DNA from 2 places in the Mesorhizobium sp. INR15 genome. Region 1 is predicted to be linked to the other one. Evidence: predicted binding sites of a transcription regulator. Region 1 holds the regulator's gene; the other holds the start of a gene.
What was found. The regulator PhoB, encoded in region 1, activates phosphate uptake and scavenging genes when phosphate is short. The targets are predictions, from matches to a motif close to TGTCATNNANCTGTCAT.

Region 1 (4,421 bases):
CGCGTCTTCAACCGTATCTATGAGCTCTACCCGAAGCAGACCGCCGAGGGCCAGGTGCTGCTCGATGGCCAGAACGTTCTTGACCGCTCGCAGGACCTCAACCTGTTGCGGACCAAGATCGGCATGGTGTTCCAGAAGCCAACACCGTTCCCAATGTCGATCTATGAGAATATCGCTTTCGGCGTCAGGCTCTATGAGAAGATCAGCAAGTCCGAGATGGACGGTCGCGTTGAACAGGCGCTGAAGCGTGCGGCGCTCTGGACCGAGGTCAAGGACAAGCTCAATGCCAGCGGCCTCAGCCTTTCCGGCGGCCAGCAGCAGCGGCTTTGCATTGCCCGCACCGTGGCGGTGAAGCCCGAAGTCATCCTGCTCGACGAGCCGGCTTCGGCTCTCGATCCGCTGTCGACCGCCAAGATCGAAGAGCTGATCGACGAGTTGCAAGCCGACTACACGATCGTCATCGTCACCCACAACATGCAGCAGGCAGCGCGCGTGTCGAAGCAGACAGCCTTCATGTACCTGGGCGAGCTGGTCGAATTCGACAAGACCGAGAAGATCTTCACGTCGCCCCGCGAGAAGCGCACTCAGGACTACATCACCGGCCGCTTCGGCTGAGTCTCAGGCATACGAGGACAAGATCATGGGCGAACATACAGTCGCTTCTTTCGACGAGGATCTCGGACAGATCAGCAGGCTCATCAGCGATATGGGCGATCTCGCCGGCGCGATGGTTGGCGGTGCAACCAAGGCGCTGCTGACCTCCGACAACGCGCTGGCGCAGCGCGTCGTTTCCGATGACGCCATCATGGACGCGCGCCAGCGCGAGCTCGACGACCGCGCCATCACGCTGATCGCCAAGCGGCAGCCGATGGCGGACGATCTTCGCCATGTCGTCGGCTCGATCCGCATGGCCGGCGATCTGGAACGCATCGGCGATCTGGCCAAGAACATCGCCAAGCGCGTCGGCACCGTCGGCCTCAGCGTCACGCCGCGCGACCTGTCGCACTCCATCGACGGAATGGCGCAGCTGGTGCTGATCCAGGTACAGGGCGTCATCGAGGAATACGCGGCGCGCGACGCGGCCGCCCTGGCGAAACTACGCGCCGACGATGAGCGCATCGACGTCAAGTACACCTCGGTGTTCCGCGAGCTCCTGACCTACATGATGGAAGATCCGCGCAACATCACCGCTTGCACGCATCTGCTGTTCTGCGCCAAGAATCTTGAGCGCATCGGCGACCACGTGACCAACATCGCTGAAAACGCGTACTATGTCCTGACCGGCACGCAGTTGCCCGCCAATCGTCCGAAGCAGGACGAGACGGCAATGACCGTGCCGGCGGCATGACAGGGGTGACCAGCCGATGATCGCGCCACGCATCATGGTGGTGGAGGACGAGGAGCCGCTAGGTGTGCTCCTCCGCTACAACCTTGAATCCGAGGGCTACCAGGTCGAAGTGGTAACGCGCGGCGATGAGGCCGAAATCCGGCTCCAGGAGAATGTTCCCGACCTTCTGGTGCTCGACTGGATGGTGCCGGCGGTTTCCGGCATCGAGCTCTGCCGCCGGCTAAGAATGCGTCCCGAGACGGAGCGGTTGCCCATCATCATGCTGACCGCGCGCGGCGAGGAAAGCGACCGTGTACGCGGTCTCTCCACCGGCGCCGACGACTATCTGGTCAAGCCGTTTTCCACGCCGGAATTCATGGCTCGGGTAAAAGCGCTGCTGCGCCGCGCCAAGCCGGAAGTCCTGTCCAGTGTGCTCAAGGTCGGCGACATCGTGCTCGATCGCGAATCGCACCGGGTCTACCGCAAGAAAAGCGAGATCCGGCTCGGGCCGACCGAGTTCCGTTTGCTCGAATTCATGATGCGTCATCCTGGCCGCGTGTTTTCGCGCAGCCAACTGCTCGACAATGTTTGGGGCGAGACGATCTATATCGACGAGCGCACGGTCGATGTGCATGTCGGCCGGCTGCGCAAGGCGGTCAACAATGGCCGCATGCCCGACGTCATCCGCACCATTCGCGGCGCGGGCTACGCCATCAGGGAAGACTGAAAGCCGGCAAATTCAGGCGACGTCCTTGCCGACGGATTCAGGCTTTGTTTGTGAGCCCGGCGCGAAAATCTCCTGGTCGACGAAGGTCAGCGCCCGCATGGCGCAGCCTTCGCGGATCAGCGGCAGCTCATTCGGCTCGGTGTCGAAGGAAATCGATTTCGAGTGCTGGCCACCGGCGGTCTGGGCTATGGCTTCGCGCAGCGCCGGTTCGATCAGGTCGAAGGCGGCGGCGCTGACGCCCACCATGGCGACAGGCGCCGGATCGATCAGCGCGAACAGGCTGCCGAGACCGAAGCCGAGCGCTTCACCGGCCTTGCGGTAAGCTTCGCGCTCCGGCCCATCGCTTTCGCGAGCCGATGCCGCCAGCGCCCGCATCTCCGCGTCGCTGACGTCGACCGGTTCGGCGTCCTCGCCCATTTGCCTGGCGTTGCGCCAGATGGCGTAGTTGCCGGCATAAGCCTCGACGCAGCCGCGCCGTCCGCAGCGGCAAAGCGCACCGTTCGGCCGATGGATCATGTGGCCGAACTCGCCGCCGGACGAATGGGTGCCGGTGAACAATTCGCCCTTCAGCACCAGGCCCATGCCGATGCCGTGCGACAGCAGGATGGCGATGAAGTCATCGCGGTAGCGCTCCGGGTTACGCCAGCGCAGCGCAACCGCCATCATATTGCAGTCGTTTTCCATGGTGGCGGGGATGCCGAATTCCTCTTCCAGGATGTCGGCGAAAGGGATGTTGGTCTGTGGTGTGATCGGCGACCACAGCAGCGCGCGGGCATGGGAATCGGTAATGCCCTGAATGGCCAGTGCGATGCGGGCGACGCTGTGGATATCGAGGTCCGGATCCTCGAGCCGGCGCCGCACGATGGCGACGCATTCGCCAATGAGCGCCTCGCGCGACATGGTCAGTGTGTCCAGCCGGCGCTGCTCCTCGGCGATCACCTGGCCGGCATAGTCGATGACGGCAACCGACAGGAAGTTCAGCGACAACACCACGGTCATCACGGCGGCGGCTTCCGGGTGGAGGCTGAGGCCAACCTGGGGGCGGCCGCGCTTCAGGGACACGGTCTCGCTTGGCTTGCTTTCCGTGAGAATGCCTTCGGCGATCAGGTCGGAGGAGATCGCCGAGATGGTCGAATGGCTGAGCCCGGTTGTGGCGGCGATTTCGGTGCGGGACGGCTGTCCTGCCCGGCGTACGGACGAAATAACCATCGCCCGGTTGCGCCGGCGCAAATCGTCGTGACGGATTCCGACCGACATTGTTCCTGCTTTCCTCCCCGCCGCCGCGACCTTTCGTGCAATCGAAGGCCGTCGGTGACACACTCCAAATACTGGCAGAACCCGGCAGTCCTGTCATATTATTTATTACGGGGCTCGAAAAAAATTACTCCGAACATCAGAAACCATCAGAATCGATGTTGACAGCGCTCTGACGTTGGACCAGTGTTTTTTCGAGGCTCGAAAAAATAGAGCCTTTGTGCCGGCCTTCGGGTCAGTTTGGTCGCGCCACACGCGGCGCAGGGAGGATAACATGAAAAGATTCACAGCCGCCATCCTGGCGGGTGCCGCCATGTCGCTGACGCTCGTGTCGGTCGCGCAGGCGAAGGACAAGGTCATCGGTGTCTCGTGGTCGAATTTCCAGGAAGAGCGCTGGAAGACCGATGAGGCGGCGATGAAGAAGGCCATCGAGGCCGCTGGCGACAAGTATATTTCCGCCGACGCGCAGTCCAATCCCGGCAAGCAGTTGACGGACGTGGAGAGCCTGATCTCGCAAGGCGCCAATTCGCTGATCATCCTGGCGCAGGATGCCTCGGCCATTGGCCCGGCCGTGCAGAAGGCACTGGACGAAGGCATTCCGGTCGTCGGCTATGACCGCCTGATCGAAAACAAGGACGTCTTCTATCTGACCTTCGACAACAAGGAAGTCGGCCGCATGCAGGCCCGCGAAGTGTTCAAGGTGAAGCCGGAAGGCAACTACGTCTTCATCAAGGGCTCAGGCGCCGATCCGAATGCCGATTTCCTGTTCTCGGGCTCGATGGAAGTGCTCAAGGCGGCCATCGACAGCGGCAAGATCAAGAATGTCGGCGAGGCCTACACGGACGGCTGGCTGCCTGCCAACGCCCAGAAGAACATGGAGCAGTTCCTGACCGCCAATGACAACAAGGTCGATGCGGTGGTCGCGGCCAATGACGGCACCGCTGGTGGCGTCGTCGCGGCGCTGACGGCGCAAGGTCTGGCGGGCACCGTGCCGGTTTCGGGCCAGGATGGCGACCACGCCGCCCTGAACCGCATCGCGCTCGGCACGCAGACTGTTTCGGTCTGGAAGGACGCACGCGAACTCGGCAAGACCGCCGCCGAAATCGCCTCGCA
Region 2 (4,421 bases), 670 kb from region 1:
GTCTGGCGATATCGGCCGGTTTGAGCAGGCCACGGTCATAGACGGATTTCGGCATGGCGGTCTCCGCTATGCATGTCGCCCAAAAGTGGGGTCCGGTGGGACAACGACAAACACAATTCACAAGAGGAGCTAGGGCGCCATGCCTAGATTGCCAGCCTTTCCCGGAGCTTGAGGTGAGAAGAGGGACATCGGTCAGGCCGAAGTCCTCCACCGATAGATCTTAGACCGCGATCTTTCCGCCGCCCTGTTTGGTGATGGCGACGACCGCCGGCCGCACCGGCATATCGGGCCTGAAGTCGGGCCACCGGGTCGATAGGTCCTCATAGTAGGACGGCCGGCCAAAGGGCTTCCAGTCTTCGCCGCCGTCGCCCGGATGCTGGACGGCGACGAAGGCGGTCTGATCGTCTGGCGCAAACAACGGGCCGCACATTTCGGCACCGATCGGCACCCGGAAGAACAACTTTGAGGTGGCCCGCGCGGCGCCTTCGGTGTCGACCGCCCACAGGCCGTCGGTGCGGCCGGTGGCCTTCGGACCCTGGCCGTCGGTGGCGACCCACAGGCGGCCGGCCGAATCGACCGCGCAATTGTCCGGCATGCCGAACCAGCCATTGGCAGTGGTGGCCGTCGAGAAGGTGGCGCCGACTTCGGCCACCGAAGGGTCGCCGCATTTCAACATCACTTCCCACTTGCCCTTGGTGCTGGCGAAGTCGCCGTCATTCTCGGCGATTTCGATAATGTGGCCGAAGGCGTTTTCGGCGCGCGGGTTGGCTGCGTCGACCTGGTCGGCCTTGCGCTTCGAATTGTTGGTCAGCATGACATAGACCTTGCCGTTGACGGCGTTCGGCTGGATGTCTTCCGGACGGTCCATCTTGGTGGCGCCGAGCAGGTCGGCGGCGCGGCGCGTCTCGATCAGCACATCGGCCTGGCCGGCAAAGCCGTTCTCGGCGGTCAGCGGCCCCTGGCCGAAGACGATCGGCAGCCAGTCGACCGTGCCATCCTCGGCGAACCTCGCGACATGCAGCGTGCCGTCGTCGAGCAGGTCATTGTTGGCGGCGTGGTCATCGGCGTTGAAGCGGCCGGTGGTCACGAACTTGTAGACATAGTCGAAGCGCTCGTCGTCGCCGAGATAGAAGACGACACGGCCATCCTTGGCGACGATCGATTCGGCGCCCTCATGCTTGAAGCGGCCCATCGCGGTGCGCTTCCTTGGCGTCGAGTTTGGATCGTTGACGTCGACCTCGACGATCCAGCCAAAACGGTTGGCCTCGTTCGGCTCCTTGGCCAGGTCGAAGCGGTCATAATGCGCGGCCCATTCATAGGCGCCTTCCGGAATGCCGAGGCGCTTGTAATTGGCGGCTTCCTTGTGGCCTGCCGGCAATTCGCCGGAGAAATAGCCGTGGATGTTTTCCTCCGACATCACATAGGTGCCCCAGGGCGTGACGCCGCCGGCGCAGTTGTTGACGGTGCCGAACACCTTGGTGCCCGAGGGGTCGGCGCTGGTCCGGACGCGCTCATGGCCGGCGACCGGGCCGGAAAGCGCCATCTCGGTTTTGGCGGTGATGCGGCGGTTCAGCTTGCCGTCACGCACCACTTGCCACTTGCCGGATACTTTGCGGATTTCGACGATGGTGCCGCCATGCGCGGCCATTTCGACATCGACCTGTTCCTTGCTCAGGGGCGCGAGGTCGAGCGACTTCTTGCCGTCTTTCTCGACGACCGTCACCAGGCCGGGAAACATCAGGTGCGAGTTGGTGTATTCGTGGTTGACCACCAGCAGGCCATGCTCGGCCGATCCGTCGATCGCGATATAGCCGACATAGTCGTTGTTGTAGCCGAACTGTCTTGCCTGCGCCTCGGCAGACTGTTTCGTCGGATCGAATTCCGGCGAATCGGCGAACAGCGGATCGCCCCAGCGCAGCAGCACATCGGCGTCATAGCCCGGCGCGACGTGGTGCTTGTCGTCGATGCCGGCTTCGAGTTCGTCGAACGAAAAGGCCGAGCCTTCGGCCGCATGGGCATTTTCCGCGCTGACCAGCGCGAGCGGGCTCACCGTGGCGGCAATGGCGGAGACGGCCAGTGAACCCCTGAGGAAGTCACGGCGAGAGAACCGCGCGGCGATGATCTCGCCCATGGTGCGGTTGTCGGTGGGATTGGTCGCCGGTCCCTCGTTTTCCTCGAGCAGGCTGGTGCGGAATCGGGCCTCGGTGGGGCGATTTTCGGTCATGGGCTGCCTCTGGCTTGCTGGCGTGGCTGGAGCATCTTGATCTGTTCGACCCGCTTACAGCCGATCGATCACATTTTCGTGACATCCGCCAATGCCCGCCAGATCGCAACTTAGGACTTAGGTCGGGCTCGGACACGCAAAGGTCCATGGAGTGTAGCACATCGATTATGGGCGGCTTATGCAAAGGCCTACCGTTGGGGTAGGGAACTGCGAATTTCGGCCTTGCTGAGGCCAAGAGGAGACCGGGATGCGCGGATTGACCGCGACTCGCAAACGCCATCTGGCATTGAGAGTAGCCTCGGCATTGGCGCTGGCCGTTGCCCCCTATCACATTGCCCTTCACGGCTTTGCCGCGGGTATCGTTGCGTCCAGTGCCCAGGCCAAGGCTGGTGGCAATGACCGCGGCAATCGCAATGGTGGCGGCAATGACGGCAATGGCGGCGGCAACAGCGGCGGCGGCGGCGACGACAATGGCAATGGCAACGGCGGTAGCAACGGTAATAGCGGCGGTGACAACAGCGGCAACAGCAGCGGGCGCAACAATGGCAAGGGCACCGGCAACAGCAAAAGCAGCGGAACAAGTGGCGCCGTCGGGCATGTGAATGCGGCAACCGAGGATCGTGTCGAAATCGATGGCGACAAAATTGAAGTGCAGCACCCCGACGGCTTCCATGAAGAGATCGATAACGGCCGTTTCAAGATGAAGGATGCGCTGGGCCGCACCATCGTCAACCGCCGCGCGACCGCTGCGGACATCAGTCGCTTGAAGGGATTGTGAAGCGGGGAACAGGCAACGCCCTCTTCACGCGTCACCTCCGCCGCCCCCGGCGGAGGTGACATCTTCACTCTGGCTCCGGACGCAGACAGTCCGTTGTTCCCAGAGCGGTCCGCTGCCAAAGAGTTCGCTTGGCTGCAGTAACGCGGCCGGATGGAACGGGAGGCCCATTCAACCCGGGCGCAGGCAATCCTAAGGCATTTCTTGGTTTAGTTGAAGTAAATCAATTTCAGGCACCTGCCATTTAAAGCTTGCAGCCTGCCTTCCTTCTTCGATCTGTGCTCGGTTATCAGCTCTCGACCGAGCATGATCCTCAGGGAAATCAGGACCCGTTTTCCAGATTATGCACTGGTCGCGCCGATCTCGCGCATCAGCAAAGCCGCCTCTGTCCGGTTGCGGACGTTGAGCTTGGACAGCACACCGGTCATATGGTGTTTGACGGTCTTTTCCTGCAGCTTTAGCCGCAGGGCTACTTCCTTGTTGCTCAGCCCCTCGGCCACTAGCCTCAGGATATCGATCTCGCGGCCGGTGAGCTGGCGCAGGCGGTCGGCCTTGCCGTTCGACGGCTGCAGGGATTGCAGGTTCGAAAGCAGCCGGGCCGACAGGGTTGGCGAGACATAGTTCTCGCCCGCGGCCACATTGCCCAGGATTTCCGCCAACGTGCGCGAGCCGACCCCCTTCAGCACATAGCCGCGTACGCCGGCGTTCAGCGCTTGCGTCACGTCGGCATTGTCCTCAGAGACCGTCAGCATGACAATCTTCTGCGCGGGGTGGCTGGCAAGGATACTGGCCACGGAGGCAAGGCCGTCGCCAGGCATGCTGATGTCGAGCAGGAGGATATCGGGCTGCAGGGTGGCGGCAATGCGCTCAGCGTCCTGCGCCGTGGCGCCTTGGGCGACGATCTCGAAGCCGCCGATCTCCAGAAGGCTGCGCGCTACGCCTTCTCGAAACAGCGGATGGTCGTCGACGACAGCAATGCGGATGGCGCCAGTCATGATTGCTCCTCGACAGCCAGCACGATAACCAATCGCGTGCCTTGCGGTCCGCTGGTGGTCTCGAACTGACCACCAATGCTTTCGATTCGTTCCCGGAGGCCAGCCAGACCGAGTCCCTCGGCCCTCGCCGAGCCGAACCCGGGTCCACGATCCGAGACTTCGACGGAAAGCTTGCCGCCCTTTGATCCGGCTTTCACCGCCTGGCCCTTACCTTTTCCGTGCCGATAGGCGTTGTTCAGCCCCTCCTGGACGAAACGATAGATGCTGATCTTCTCCGAAGCCCCCAACTCTGGCAACTGCCCCGAAAGTTCAAGGGCGACCGATGTGCCGGTCCGGCGCTGGTGCTCGTCCGTGACAAGACGCAATATGTCGCCCACTGCAGCCGTTTCGATCTGTGGCAGGACCAGGCCATTGCAGATGTCGCGAA

Region 2: a site for PhoB is predicted at 2,292-2,308, ahead of GA829_RS04475 (PhoX family protein). Genes of this name have one in related genera too.

The regions. Positions count from the first base shown of each region.
Region 1 is NZ_CP045496.1:1,621,616-1,626,036, forward strand. It holds gene pstB (phosphate ABC transporter ATP-binding protein PstB) at 1-615, shown strand, start outside; gene phoU (phosphate signaling complex protein PhoU) at 641-1,348, shown strand; gene phoB (phosphate regulon transcriptional regulator PhoB) at 1,365-2,054, shown strand; gene GA829_RS07865 (ROK family protein) at 2,067-3,311, opposite strand; gene xylF (D-xylose ABC transporter substrate-binding protein) at 3,583-4,421, shown strand, end outside.
Region 2 is NZ_CP045496.1:949,148-953,568, reverse strand. It holds gene GA829_RS04480 (hypothetical protein) at 1-55, opposite strand, end outside; gene GA829_RS04475 (PhoX family protein) at 221-2,224, opposite strand; gene GA829_RS04470 (hypothetical protein) at 2,529-3,002, shown strand; gene GA829_RS04465 (response regulator) at 3,341-3,994, opposite strand; gene GA829_RS04460 (sensor histidine kinase) at 3,991-4,421, opposite strand, start outside.